2 linked regions of the Chelativorans sp. AA-79 genome follow. The protein of the gene in region 2 interacts with the protein of the main gene of each other region in a pairwise test. Links are inferred from orthologs where the notes say so. Each region holds a gene or a part of one and is shown on either strand. Other genes may lie near its edges.

What was found. Proteins that work in one complex are often made in the same cells at the same time.
Region 1: the proteins of uvrA (region 2) and uvrB interact in binary tests that used the Escherichia coli proteins (3 or more experiments, as listed by UniProt). The link is inferred for Chelativorans sp. AA-79 from one-to-one orthologs.

Annotation. Positions count from the first base shown.
Region 1 is NZ_CP120361.1:3,551,571-3,558,863, reverse strand. Bases 1,564-4,985 are described here. They hold uvrB (excinuclease ABC subunit UvrB), read left to right. Parts: upstream 1,564-1,953; coding sequence 1,954-4,785; downstream 4,786-4,985. Other genes in these bases: PVE73_RS17390 (cytochrome c oxidase assembly factor Coa1 family protein), read right to left, coding at 4,798-4,985; PVE73_RS17400 (histidine phosphatase family protein), read left to right, coding at 1,564-1,864. In the rest of the region: PVE73_RS17415 (LysR family transcriptional regulator), read right to left, coding at 1-169; PVE73_RS17410 (NAD(P)H-dependent oxidoreductase), read left to right, coding at 257-850; PVE73_RS17405 (DUF6220 domain-containing protein), read left to right, coding at 856-1,269; more of PVE73_RS17400, read left to right, coding at 1,343-1,563; more of PVE73_RS17390, read right to left, coding at 4,986-5,442; PVE73_RS17385 (hypothetical protein), read left to right, coding at 5,423-5,812; PVE73_RS17380 (cold-shock protein), read left to right, coding at 5,833-6,042; PVE73_RS17375 (hypothetical protein), read left to right, coding at 6,157-6,405; PVE73_RS17370 (hypothetical protein), read left to right, coding at 6,508-7,095. UniProt on the Escherichia coli protein: The UvrABC repair system catalyzes the recognition and processing of DNA lesions. A damage recognition complex composed of 2 UvrA and 2 UvrB subunits scans DNA for abnormalities.
Region 2 is NZ_CP120361.1:2,663,390-2,670,715, reverse strand. What follows is about bases 1,752-5,206. They hold uvrA (excinuclease ABC subunit UvrA), read left to right. Parts: upstream 1,752-2,090; coding sequence 2,091-5,006; downstream 5,007-5,206. Other genes in these bases: PVE73_RS12915 (DUF72 domain-containing protein), read left to right, coding at 5,011-5,206. In the rest of the region: PVE73_RS12930 (DUF4168 domain-containing protein), read right to left, coding at 1-304; PVE73_RS12925 (single-stranded DNA-binding protein), read right to left, coding at 612-1,100; more of PVE73_RS12915, read left to right, coding at 5,207-5,817; lpxB (lipid-A-disaccharide synthase), read right to left, coding at 6,971-7,326. UniProt on the Escherichia coli protein: The UvrABC repair system catalyzes the recognition and processing of DNA lesions. UvrA is an ATPase and a DNA-binding protein. A damage recognition complex composed of 2 UvrA and 2 UvrB subunits scans DNA for abnormalities.

The DNA of each region.
Region 1 (7,293 bases), 890 kb from region 2 along the record:
TCCCGCGCTCCAGAAGTGCGTCGCGAAAGAGATGCCGGCAGCGCTCGAGCGCGCTCGATGTGGCGGGCTGCGAGAGCCCCAGCCGATCTGCCGCACGCGAGACATGGGCTTCTTCCAGAAGCGCGTCGAGGACCACCAGCAGGTTGAGATCGATGGAACGTAAATTCATGAAATGGATAATGACATATATCGGATATTAATTGGAAGAATTCTTATAGCGCCTGCATCTTCCCTCCATCACCAAATGGAGGTTGCCATGACGAAGACGCTGATCCTGCTTTTTCACCATGATCTCTCACGCTCCCGCGCCAATGCGGCCCTCGCCGCCGCCGCCGGCTCGGTGCCCGGCACGGAGGTGGTCGATATGCAAGCGCTCTATCCGGCGGGCGAGATCGACGCTGGCCGCGAGGCGGCCCGCCTGCTCTCTGCCGACCGGCTGGTGCTGCAGTTCCCGCTGATGTGGTATTCGGCGCCGCCGCTTCTGAAGGCGTGGCAAAACGCGGTGCTCACCCGCATGTATTATATCGCCTACGAGGCGGAAGGCCGGAAATTCGAAGGTACACCGCTCAAGCTTGCGGTTACTGCGGGCAATGTGCCGGAAGCCTATTCACCGTCGGGCATCAACCTGTTCCCGTTGGATGAGATCCTGAAGCCGCTGCGCTCGATGGCGAGCCGCTATGCGCTCCCCTGGTCAGATCCCTTCCTGCTCTACCGGGCGGACAAGCTTTCCGACGGAGCACGGGAAGAAGCCGCTCATCGTTACGTTGCCGAATTGCGCGGATGGATCGCCGAAATCACGCCCGCCGAGGCGCCCGCCCGATCCCGGCAACTCGTCCCGGTGCAGGGGTGATCGTGATGTCCCTCCCTCAGGAAAGCCCCGCCGGCGACCGCTCCCATCGCATTGCGCCACGCCATTTCGCCCATGCGGCCCGGCTCGTGCCGGTTCTCCTCTTCGCTCAGTTCTTCACGGCTGGTCTCTCCCTGTTCCAGGACGCCGCGTTCTGGGAGTGGCACGCCGTTCTGGGCGCGCTGGCCGCCGTGCCGATCCTGGCACTGTTCATCTCGACGCTGATCGTGCGCAGCGTCCGGCCGCTGCGCTGGTGGGTGGGATGCCTTGTGCTGCTCTATCTCCTGCAGATCGTCTACATCGTCGCCGGTCAGAATTCCGGCTCCGGCGTCCTGCAGGCGATGCATCCTTTCAACGGGAGTCTGCTGCTTGCCGCCGCGCTCGTCATCGTCGCCAAGGTCGAGCGCAGTCATAAGGGATGATGCGAGAGGGGGCTTCGCGCTTTGCGGCGCTTCGTGCTAGCGGTTCATGGCCGGAGTGAAACGGGAGAGGGCGGTGAGGGAGCTTCTTTTGCTGCGCCACGCGAAGTCGAGCTGGGAGGATCCCGCGCTCGAGGATTTCGACCGCCCGCTGGCCGAGCGTGGAGAAAGGGCCGCGCCGAGGATGGGTCGTGAGATCGCGGCGCGCGGCTGGGTGCCCGACCGGGCCCTCGTCTCCTCCGCCTTGCGCACCCGCCAGACCTGGCGGCTGGTCGGGGCGGAATTGGGCGAAGCCGCTCCCGTCGCGGATTACGATTATTCTCTCTATATGGCCTCCGCGGACGTGATCCTGAAAGCCATCAGGACCGTTCCCGAGAATGTCCAGCGTCTCCTCGTCCTCGGCCACAATCCCGGCCTGGAGGAGTTCGCGCGGATGCTGGCCGGCCCGGGCTCAAAGCGGCCGGCCCTGAGGCGGATCGAGGAGAAATTCCCCACCGCCGCGCTGGCACGGTTCGAGTTCGAAGGGCCCTGGCCGGCCCTCGGCTCCGGAGGCGCCCGGCTCACCCACTTCCTGCGGCCGAGGGATTTCGCCTCCTGACAGCCTCCTGTCAGCAACGTCGCGGCGGAAGGTCCGGGGCGACGCGCCGCCTCTTCCCATTTGCGCGGTGAGCCTCCATATTCGGCGCCATGGCCAATTCCTCAGACAAGAAGCACGGCGGCTTCGCGGAGCAGCCCCAGCCTCCGCTTTCCGGCACGCCGCTCTCCGGCTCCATCTCCGATTGGGCCGCAGAGCTCACGCGCGAGGCCGAGAAGCCGGCGAAACCCAGGAAGAAGATCCCCGAGCGCTCCGCCGCTCCGGGCAAGACCGCGCGCGGCACCTCCATGGGCGGCGCTGCAACCGCCAAGGAACGCGCGGCCGCGGGGCTCATGCCTGTCGCCGGTCTCGACATGACGTTGGAGGAGGCGGAGGGCCTCGCCCCCGGCGGGGTGACGGCAACCGTCGCAGCGCTGTCGAGGCTCATCGAAGGCGGCGACCCGAATCTCAAATCCGCCTGGGTGCCCCACCGTCCCGCCCGTCCGGAAAAATCCGAGGGCGGCATCCCGTTCCGCATGGCGTCGGAATTCCAGCCCGCGGGCGACCAGCCCACGGCCATCCGCGACCTCGTCGCCGGCGCCAACGAGAACGAGCGCACGCAGGTGCTCTTGGGCGTCACCGGCTCGGGCAAGACCTTCACCATGGCCAAGGTGATCGAGGAAACGCAGCGTCCGGCGCTCATCCTCGCCCCCAACAAGACGTTGGCCGCCCAGCTCTATGGCGAGTTCAAGTCCTTCTTCCCGGACAACGCGGTCGAGTATTTCGTCTCCTATTACGACTACTACCAGCCGGAGGCCTACGTCCCGCGCTCGGACACCTTCATCGAGAAGGAATCCTCCATCAACGAGCAGATCGACCGCATGCGCCACTCGGCCACCCGCGCCCTGCTCGAGCGCGACGACGTCATCATCGTCGCCTCCGTCTCCTGCATCTACGGTATCGGTTCTGTGGAAACCTATACCGCCATGACCTTCCAGATGTCGGTGGGCGACCGGCTTGATCAGCGCCAACTTCTCGCCGACCTCGTGGAGCAGCAGTACAAGCGCCGCGAGGCGGATTTCGTGCGCGGCTCCTTTCGCGTGCGCGGCGATACGATCGAGATCTTCCCCGCCCACCTGGAAGACCGCGCCTGGCGCATCTCGCTCTTCGGCGACGAGATCGAGACCATCACCGAGTTCGACCCGCTCACCGGCAAGAAGACCGACGATCTGAAGTCGGTGAAGATCTACGCCAACTCGCACTACGTCACCCCGCGCCCGACCCTCAACCAGGCCATCAGGCAGATCAAGCAAGAGCTGAAGCAGCGGCTGGTCGAGCTCGAAGCCGCCGGCCGCCTGCTCGAGGCCCAGCGCCTCGAACAGCGTTGCCGCTTCGATCTGGAGATGCTGGAGGCCACCGGCTCCTGCGCCGGCATCGAGAACTATTCACGCTATTTGACCGGCCGCGCCCCCGGCGAGCCGCCGCCCACGCTTTTCGAATACGTGCCGGACAACGCGCTGGTCTTCGTCGACGAATCCCACGTCACCATCCCGCAGATCGGCGGCATGTATCGTGGTGACTTCCGCCGCAAGGCCACGCTGGCCGAATACGGCTTCCGCCTGCCGTCCTGCATGGACAACCGGCCGCTGCGCTTCGAGGAATGGGACGCCATGCGCCCGCCCACCGTCTGCGTCTCCGCCACTCCTGGAAACTGGGAGATGGAGCAGTCCGGCGGCGTCTTCGCCGAGCAGGTCATCCGCCCGACCGGCCTCATCGACCCGCCGGTGGATATCCGCTCTGCCAAATCCCAGGTGGACGACGTGCTGGGGGAGATCCGCGAAACCACGCGCGCCGGGTACCGCACGCTGGTTACGGTGCTCACCAAGCGCATGGCCGAGGATCTCACGGAATACCTGCACGAGCAGGGCATCCGCGTGCGCTACATGCATTCCGACATCGACACGCTGGAGCGCATCGAGATCATCCGCGACCTCCGCCTCGGTGCCTTCGACGTGCTCGTCGGCATCAATCTGCTCCGCGAGGGCCTCGACATCCCCGAATGCGGCCTCGTCGCCATCCTCGACGCCGACAAGGAAGGCTTCCTGCGCTCCGAAACCTCGCTCATCCAGACCATCGGCCGTGCCGCGCGCAACGTGGACGGCCGCGTCATTCTCTATGCCGACAACGTCACCGGCTCCATGGACCGCGCCATCGCGGAGACCAACCGCCGCCGCGAAAAGCAGCTCGAGTTCAATACCGCGAACGGCATCACCCCGGAATCCATCAAGAAGAACATCGGTGACATCCTCGGCTCCGTCTACGAGCGCGACCATGTGCGCGCCGAGGTCAGGGGCGCCAAGGGCGAGGATTTGAACAATCTCGTCGGCAACAATCTCGCCGCCCACCTCGAGCACCTCGAAAAGGCCATGCGCGACGCGGCCGCCGACCTCGATTTCGAGGAGGCCGCCCGCCTGCGCGACGAGATCAAGCGCCTCAAGGAAACCGAGCTGGCCGTCATGGACGATCCGCTCGCCCGCGACGCCGGCGTGGAGAACACCCAGAAGAGCAGGCGCGACAGGGCGAAGGGAAGGCCCCCTCGACAAGCTCAGGGGGAGGGGCACGGTTCGAGCGGCGGCGCCAAGGAGCGCGACGCCTCCGGCCAGCCCCTCTTCCGCAAGCCCCACCTCGACGACATGGGCACTTCGGGCGCGCATGCGGTTCCCGCCGGCAAAACGCTCTTCCGCAAGAACACGCTCGACGAGATGACCGTCGGCCGCACGGAAAAGCCCGTTGGCAAGGCGCCGCCGGTTCGCCCCCATCCCGACCCTGTCGAGGGACCGGGCGAACCGAGGCGCGGCAAGATTGGCGCTGGCTCCTACGAAGAGCCGGTTGACGAGCGCCGGCGCAAGCGCCGCCCGGCAAAGACGGGCCGGCCGGGGCGGTAGCGCGACCTTCCTCTAAAGATCGAGCGGGGCGTTGGGGATCGGAAGATTGCCCGTGTTCTTCAGGACCAGCGGCGAATCCAGCCCGTCGATACGGACCACGACAAGACGCAGCTCCCACACGCCGCCGGTGCGCAGGGCCTGCGAAATGACCCTTCCGGAGCCCTTGCTGCCGGTGATGGGGATGCTGAGAGCCGCCGCGCCGCCGCCGTCCGCCTGCATATTGATGCCGCCGCTCACCCAGAAGGCCGGTTCGATACCGTCACCGAGCATCGCCTTCACCCCGGCATCGTCGCGCACGGTCTCCATCGTCATCCGATAAGCCACACTGTTCTTCAGCGCCAGCGGAAAGCTCATCACTGCGAAGGCGCAAAGCCCGATCACGGCGATCCAGGCGATCAGCCCCGCAATCGCCCATTTGCGCTGCACGCGGCGGAAGTGCTCCGCGTCGCGCCAGACACGGTTGCGCCAGGCCCAGCGGCTGCCCTGCGCGCCGAGGACGAAGATCATGACGATGTTGACCAGCGGCACGAACATCAGGAGTGCGATGAAGACGCTGTTGCCGATGCCCCAGATCCAGTTGAGCAGGAAGGCGCCCCAGTTCCAGCGGTCGAGCTCGGCGGGAATTTCGGCCGGTTCGTTGAGCGGCTGGCTGGCCATGCAATGGGTCCTGGTCTTCGTGGCTGGCGGGGCGTTCCGTCCGCGGTATTCATCGTGGCCGAACGGCACGCTGTCAATGCGTGGCGGGGAGCCGTCCCGCCCGCTGGGGGAGGCGGGCCGCGCGCCGGCATGTGCGACGGCGCCCATCGGCCCGGAGGTGGAGGAAGGCAGTCGCCGGACCTGCAGCGCGGGACAAAGACATTATTTTCAGCGGCGTCTTGTTTCCGACATCTCCGACGCCTATGTTCCTACATATCGATCTTGCTTGTCGAACTTTGTTTCTGGCGCAAACACGCCGTACGCGATCTTCCTCTTCAAAATCGATCTGAACCGCTCGCCAGCCTCGGGCGTGGTGAGCAATCTTCTGTGACCGATTGAAAGGAAATCGTCATGAGCACTGGAACAGTAAAGTTCTTCAATTCAACCAAGGGCTTCGGCTTCATCGCCCCCGATGATGGTGGTGCGGATGTTTTCGTCCACATCTCCGCCGTCGAGCGCTCCGGCATGCAAACCATCGCGGAAGGTCAAAAGCTCAGCTTTGACGTCGTGAGGGACAACCGGAACGGCAAGAATGCCGCCGAGAACCTGCAGGTTGCGTAGGTTTCATCTTCTGTCCGTGACCACGGATGTACTGGCACGGATTGCGGAGATGAAGAAGAGAGGTCGGGCTCGCGCCCGGCCTTTTGCTTCTTGAGAACGGAAGGATGAGACAGCATGAGCGACGTCATCACCCAGCATAACCTGTTCCGGCCCACGCGGTCGAAGGCCGAGACCAAGGCCGATATCACGGACAACACCGCCCGGGCCATCATCGACGCCGAGGCGGCGAGCCGCGAGGCCAAGACCGCACGGCTTCGCAAGGCACGGCTGGAGCAAGAAGAGAGGGCGGCTGCGGTCCCGGCTCCGGCCAAGCAGCGCCGAACGAAGACCGCAGCTCCACGGCGCGCCCGGTCTTCGACCTAGCAAGATCAAGCCGCCTCCGACCCCTGTCCGGACTGCATCAACTTACGATCGCCGCATTTTGAGTCGCAACTCTCCCGGTCGGAATCATCGAGGAGCGACACAGTGCAGGCAATCGCAGCGATCGTCATTGCCTCATTGACGGCAGGAGTGGCGCATGCGGAAGGCCGCATGGCGCAGGTGAACGAGGTTCCGGCGCAGGCGGGGCCGCCGGCAGGTTACGATCCCGTGGCCGCCTTGTCCGAAAAACATATCGACACCGGCCCGCTCGTCCTTCACCTGAAGGAGCGGTATGCCGACCGTCTGGCGGGGATGTATTTCGAGCGCGAGCGCAACAGGATCGTGGTGCGGCTGACCGGCCATGCGGCAGTGGCTCCGGAAACGCACCAAATCAGCGGCGAGCGCATCGAAGTCGTGTTCGAGCCGGGCGCGCTGCATACATTCACTGAACTGATGGCGGTGATGGAGGGCGGCCGCGCGACCATCGAGCGGACGCTGCCGACGGCCCACGGCCGCTACGTGGATGAGAGAACCGGCGAGATCGTCATCGGCGTCGAGCCGGACGACATGGCCGGCCTCGCCGCCGGCGAAGCGCTGGCGGAAGCCCTGGGGGCTCCGGTCCGGATCGAAGCCGAGGAGCCGATGGTCCTCCAACCTGCCATCCTCGACATAGGCGGGACTGGCGCGGACTAGGTCCCCACCGGGTCGAAGGTGACGACGGGCTCCGCATCCATTCCTGCTCCTCTTCGAACGGATTCGACGCCGGGCTGGTTAGGCAGCGTGCCGTCGGCCGTCATATGGGCAAGCGGGCGCTGGACCGGGCAGAGGAACCCTGATCTATCCGCCCCGCGGCCGGGCACCGTCTGTCGTCGCGAACGGCGCCCGAACCGA
Region 2 (7,326 bases):
CCTGGACCGCCTGCAACATCTTCTGGCCGGCCTCGTTCTGGATCTGCTGCTGCTCCCCTTCAGAGCCGGCTCCCTGCAGCCGTTGTGAATATTCCTGCTTGATCTTCTCGACTTCGGCAAACGCCACGACGAAAGACTGCAGTTTTTCCTCGCTGACGGCTGGAGCCTCAGCGGCCGGTTCGGAAGGCTGGTTCGCGGCAGGTGCGGAGGGTTGGGGCGGCTCCTGAGCGAGCGCGGGTGCGGCAACGACAACACCGGCGGACAGGCAGGCGGCCGCAAGCAGGTTTCGAGAACTGTTCTTCAAAATCACGTTCCTGATCCTTCTTTGGCTTTTCGTCCGGCGGACAAGGCAAGACCCGAGCCCGCAACGCTGCCCGTGTCATCACGGGCAGTGCCAAGAATGGGAGCCGAATGCGGCGATTGAAACAGCGCAGGGCCGATCCGGGCCATCATTTCCGCTTAACGCCGGAAAGAAATCCTGACGGCAACGGGGATTGCCAAGCCTCATTTTCGGATATGGCGCCAGAGCCGACATGCCCCGCGTGAGCACGGCAGCCCCTGATCGGCTCCGAGGACACCGGCTTTTCCTTCGGGTCGGGCCCCTGCGCGCCTTAGAACGGGATTTCGTCGTCCAGATCGCGCGAGTAGCCGCCGCCACCACCGCCGCCGCTTTCGGCCGGGCTCGACTGGCCGAAATCGGAGTTGCGCCCGCCGCCGCCATATCCCACCTGGCCTTCGCCGCCCTGCCCGCGCGAATCGAGCATCTGCAGCTCGCCGCGGAACTTCTGCAGTACCACCTCGGTCGTATAGCGGTCCTGGCCGGACTGGTCGGTCCATTTCCGGGTCTGCAACTGCCCCTCGATATAGACCTTCATGCCCTTCTTCAGATACTGCTCGGCCACCTTCGCCAGATTGTCGTTGAAGATCACGACATTGTGCCATTCGGTGCGGTCGCGCCGCTCGCCGGTGTTCCGGTCGCGCCAGCTCTCCGAAGTCGCGATCCGAAGGTTCACGACCGGGTCGCCCGAATTGAGTCGCCGGATCTCGGGATCCGCTCCCAGATTGCCGACCAAGATCACCTTGTTGACGCTACCCGCCATGACATCACTCCACTCATCCAAAATTTCGCAACCGGAGGCCGTTCATTGCGGGATCAACAGCCCCGCAGCAACCCGGCTGCTCCCATCCAGGCGACGATCCTATCCGATCGACGCTCGCCGCGCGCCCGCGAATGGGCGCACCTCACCGACCCGTCCACAACTCATTTGTTCTTTTTTTGTTCTAACGCAGAACAATGCATCGCGCAAGCGGAGCCATGCTTCGGAATGTGCGCGGATTGCCGGCCCTGGCTCGCGCGGTTCCGCTCCACCGCCGCTTATGCGACGCCTGCTCGTTGCACTCTCCAGCAACTGCCGAACCAAAGGGGAAGGCCCCGCCGCCGCTTGGTTTCCGGGCGCGCAGGGGCCGATCTAGGATTTTCCATGCCGGGAGCAAATGACCGGCTTTTCATCGGACGGCGTTGCCACCATCCGCGCAATTTCCTGATTGTCGGCAGTCGGCTGGTGCTGACGCGGCGTCCACCCGAACGGCATTTCCGCACTTCCCGCGGCCTTAGGCCCTACCGGGACATGCTTGGTGGATCAGGTCAGCCCCAAACCGGCTGTGGCTCCACATCCGTGGTGGAGCCCTGTGAACAGTCCGGTGGAGTCATGCCTCCCTCCCTGTTTCGTTGCTCCAGCGTCGTCGGCAAGCGGCGAGCTCAAGGCAGTGCCTTGAAACGCCATCTCCCGACGTGAAAGGATTCTGCGCCCCGCCCGCCCGTCCTGTCAAGCCATCCCGCGAAAGGAGCGCAAAAGTGATCGGCGCGGGAGCAGCACCCTCCCGACATCGTTGTGTCAGGAGATTGTTCGTCCTTTGTTCTTTTCACTTGCCCTCGCTGCAAAAAGCTGGAAAAGGTGGAGGAGATCATCCTGGCACTGGTCCGAGGGCGAGATGCGGCTGCGCCATCGATATTGGCCCCGCATTTCCTATATAAGCGTAGCCGGCCGACCGGCCGGCGGTTCTGGACAATCGGAAGGCATCGACGGGGCATGCCCGATCACAAGGTCATTTCCATTCGCGGCGCGCGCGAGCACAATCTGAAGAATGTCGATCTCGATCTGCCGCGCGAGAAGCTGATCGTCATGACCGGGCTTTCGGGCTCGGGGAAATCCTCGCTCGCATTCGACACGATCTATGCCGAAGGGCAGCGCCGCTATGTGGAGAGCCTGTCGGCCTATGCGCGCCAGTTCCTGGAGATGATGCAAAAGCCCGACGTCGACCAGATCGACGGGCTGTCGCCGGCGATCTCCATCGAGCAGAAGACCACCTCGAAGAACCCACGCTCCACGGTCGGCACCGTCACCGAGATCTACGACTATATGCGCCTGCTCTTCGCGCGCGTGGGCGTTCCCTATTCGCCGGCCACGGGCCTGCCGATCGAGAGCCAGACGGTGAGCCAGATGGTGGATCGCGTGCTGGCGCTCGAGGAAGGCACGCGGCTCTATATCCTCGCGCCGATCGTGCGCGGGCGGAAGGGCGAATACCGCAAGGAGCTCGCCGAACTCCAGAAGAAGGGCTTCCAGCGCGTCAAGGTGGACGGCGAGTTCTACGAGATCGCCGACGTGCCGGCGCTCGACAAGAAGTACAAGCACGACATCGACGTGGTGGTCGACCGCGTGGTGGTGCGCCCGGATCTCGCGACGCGGCTGGCGGATTCGCTCGAGACCTGCCTCGGCCTTTCCGACGGGCTGGCGGTGGCCGAGTTCGCTGACCGCCCCCTGCCCGATGCCGCGACGGAAGGCGCGAACAAATCAAAGAACGAGACGCATGAGCGGCTTCTCTTCTCGGAGAGATTCGCCTGTCCCGTTTCCGGTTTCACCATTTCCGAGATCGAGCCGAGGCTCTTCTCCTTCAACAATCCGGCGGGCGCCTGCCCCGCCTGCGACGGGCTCGGCAGCGAGCGCGCGATCGACCCCGACCTCGTGGTGCCGGACGAGAACGCCATCCTGCGCGAAGGCGCTGTCCAGCCCTGGGCGAAGTCCACATCGCCCTATTACCTGCAGACGCTGGAGGCGCTCGGCAAGGAATACGGCTTCAAGGTGAGCAACCGCTGGAAGGACCTGTCGGAGGAAGCGCAGCAGGCGATCCTGCACGGCACGGGCGAGCGGAAGATCAACTTCGACTACAATGACGGGCTGCGCAGCTACCGCACCACGAAGCCCTTCGAGGGCGTGGTGAGCAACCTGCAGCGGCGCTGGAAGGAAACCGAGTCGGCCTGGATGCGCGAGGAGATCGAGCGCTACATGTCGGCCCATCCCTGCCCCGCCTGCAGGGGCTACCGGCTGAAGCCCGAAGCGCTGGCGGTGAAGGTCGCCGGCCTCCATATCGGCGAAGTCACCGAGATGTCGATCCGCAAGGCCGGCGTCTGGTTCGAGGCGCTGCCGGAAAGGCTGAACGACAAGCAGAACGAGATCGCGGTCCGCATCCTGAAGGAGATCCGGGAGCGGCTTCGGTTCCTGAACGATGTCGGCCTCGATTATCTCACGCTCTCGCGCAATTCCGGTTCGCTCTCCGGCGGCGAGAGCCAGCGCATCCGCTTGGCATCGCAGATCGGCTCCGGCCTCACCGGGGTGCTCTATGTGCTGGACGAGCCGTCGATCGGCCTGCACCAGCGCGACAACGACCGGCTGCTCGCGACGCTTCGCCATCTGCGCGACCTCGGCAACACGGTGATCGTGGTCGAGCACGATGAGGACGCGATCCTTACGGCCGACTATGTGGTCGACATCGGCCCGGCTGCGGGCGTGCATGGCGGACGCATCATGGCCGAGGGAATGCCGCGCGAGATCATGGCGAACCCGAATTCGGTCACCGGCAAGTATCTCACGGGCGAGTTGTCCATCCCGATGCCGGAGCGTCGGCGCGAGATCTCGAAAAAGCGGCGCATCCGGGTGGTCGGCGCGCGCGGCAACAATCTCAAGGATGTGACGGCGGATATTCCGCTCGGCACGTTCAGCTGCGTTACGGGCGTTTCGGGCGGCGGCAAGTCCACCTTCCTGATCGAGACGCTCTACAAGGCCGCTTCGCGCCGCATCATGGGCTCGCGCGAGCATCCGGCCGAGCACGACCGCATCGAGGGATTGGAGTTCCTGGACAAGGTCATCGACATCGACCAGAGCCCGATCGGGCGCACGCCGCGTTCGAACCCGGCCACCTATACGGGCGCCTTCTCGCCCATCCGCGACTGGTTCGCGGGACTGCCGGAGGCAAAGGCGCGCGGCTATCAGCCGGGCCGCTTCTCCTTCAACGTCAAGGGTGGGCGTTGCGAGGCCTGCCAGGGCGACGGCGTCATCAAGATCGAAATGCACTTCCTGCCGGATGTCTACGTCACCTGCGACGTCTGCCACGGCAAGCGCTACAACCGCGAGACGCTGGAGGTGACATTCAAGGGCAAGTCGATCGCCGACGTGCTCGAGATGACGGTCGATGAAGGCGTCGAGTTCTTTTCCGCCGTGCCGGCCGTGCGCGACAAGCTCACCACGCTGTCGCGTGTCGGCCTCGGCTACATCCACATCGGCCAGCAGGCGACCACGCTCTCGGGCGGTGAGGCGCAGCGCATCAAGCTCGCCAAGGAACTGTCGAAGAAGGCGACCGGCAAGACGCTCTATATCCTTGACGAGCCGACCACGGGTCTTCACTTCCACGACGTGGCGAAACTGCTCGAAGTGCTGCACGAGCTGGTCGACCAGGGCAACACGGTGGTCGTCATCGAGCACAATCTGGAGGTCATCAAGACGGCCGACTGGATCCTCGATCTCGGGCCCGAAGGCGGCGACGGCGGCGGCGAGCTGGTCGCGGCGGGCGGCATCGATGATGTCATGGCCGAGCCGCGCTCCTATACAGGCAGGTTCCTGAAAGAGCTTCTCGAGCGACGCCCGGCGCGCGGGCGTCAGGCAGCGGAGTAGAACCATGACCACACCCGGCACCATCCGCGCCGGCATCGGCGGCTGGACCTTCGAGCCTTGGGAGGGAACGTTCTATCCAGACGACCTGCCGAAAAAGCGGCAACTCGAATATGCCAGCCGGCAGATGCCGACCATCGAAGTCAACGGCACGTATTACGGCAGCCAGAAGCCTGCCGTCTTCGCCAAATGGGCGAGCGAGGCGCCCGATGGATTCGTCTTTTCGCTCAAGGGCAATCGCTTCGTGACCAACCGGCGGGTCCTCTCCGAGGCGGGTGAGTCCATGGAAAAGTTCCTGGGCTCGGGAATCACCGAGCTGGGAGAGAAGCTCGGGCCGATCGTCTGGCAATTCGCGCCGACGAAACAGTTCGACCCCGAGGATTTCGAGGGTTTCCTGAAGCTTCTTCCCGGCGAGCGCGACGGCATCAGGCTGCGGCACGTCCTGGAGGTGCGCCACCCCTCCTTCATGGCGCCGGACTTCGCCGCACTCGCGCGCAAACATGGCGCGGCCATTTGTTATGCGCACCATTTCACCTATCCCGAGATGGCGGATGTGACGGCCGACTTCGTCTATGCACGGCTGCAGCGCGGCGAGGATTCCATCCCCACGGCCTACACGCCAGCCGACCTCGACGCCTGGGCGGAACGCGCCCAGACCTGGGCAAAGGGCGGCATGCCGGGCGACCTTCCGCTCGCCGACGAGAATGTGAAGATCGAGGCGAAGCCGCGCGACGTGTTCGTTTACTTCATTCACGAGGGCAAGGTGCGCGCGCCCCACGCAGCCCGCGCCTTCATGGAACGGGTGGCAGATTAGAGCCTAGACCGGTTCATCGTTTCATTGAAACGCCGATCCGATCTATCTGATTGTTTTTGCCGCATTTGTGCGACGCCAGATGATTCCATCTGGCTGCAAAATACTCTAGAGCCTTTCAGGTTTTGACGGAAGCGTATCCTGCATTGACGAAGTAGTTGCTGCATTCACTGGGCTGGATTAAGGAGACGAGGCCGCCGATGTGCCGCCATGTCTCCTCGATGGTCCGCTTCTGAGCCGCGCGCATCCAATGCTTGATCTTGGCGAAGGCCTGCTCGATCGGATTGAGGTCGGGCGAGTATGGGGGCAGATACCAGAGCCTTGCGCCGGCGGCTTTGATCATCTGCCGGACGGCGGCCGACTTGTGCGAGCCGAGATTGTCCATGACGACGATGTCGCCCGGTTCAAGCACCGGCACGAGCTGCTGCTCGACATAGGCGCGGAAGCACTGGCCGTTGATCGGTCCATCGAAGACGCAAGGCGCCGTCAGCCGGTCATGGCGCAAAGCGCCGAGGAAGGTCAGCGTGCGCCAGTGGCCGTGCGGGGCAAAGCCGCGCAGGCGCTTGCCGCGTGGTCCCCAGCCCCGCAGCGGCGCCATGTTGGTCTTGATCCAGGTCTCGTCGATGAACACCAGCCGTGTCGGATCGAGACCGGACTGCCAAGAACGCCAGCGTTGCCGCCGGCGGGCGATGTCGGCACGAGCCTGCTCAAGGGCGAACAGCGTTTTTTGAACCGAAGCCCCTCGCGGCGCAGGAACCGCCACACCGTATCGTGCGACACCTTCACGCCGCGCGCCGCCAGCTCTTCCTTCAGCTTGTGCAGCGACAGATGCGGCGTCTGGCTGATCCGCTCGGCGATGAAGGCACGGTGCGGCTCCAGCACGCGCTTGCGGTGCCCGCCCATCTTGCCCGGCGCCACAGACCCGCTCGCACGGTAGCGCTGAGACCACTTCACCGCCGACGAGACGGCAACGCCGAAACGAGCCGCCACCGACCGGCAGCTCTCGCCGGCCTCGACCGCCCCAACAACACGTTCACGCAGATCATTCGAAAGAGGTCGCGTCATCCCATGCTGGCCTCCACTCCAGCCAGCATCTTGAATCACAAAACCTCCGAAATCGGAATCCCCCTTCGATTCAGACACAACCGGAACCGCTCTAGGACAAGGCGGGACTGCCGCCCTCCTGTTCCTTTATCGTCCCGGTGGCGCGTAACACCACTTCGGCGGCGAGGTCGCCTGAGGGCTTTGGCGCGGCAAGCGCCTGCGCCACGTCTGCAAAGCCTTCCCGCTGCGCGCGCCGCGTGGGCGTATCGGACCAAAGGCGCGGCAGAAGGCGGGCGAGATAGGCGGGCCGGACGAATTCATTGAAGAATTCCGGCACGACCGGCCAGCCGGCGATGAGGTTCGGCAGCGACGCCGACCACACTTTCACGAGCAGAGGCCCGATCATGGAGCCGATCCTGTCCGCCCTGTAGACGCTGATGAAGGGCACGCGCGAAAGGGCAAGCTCCA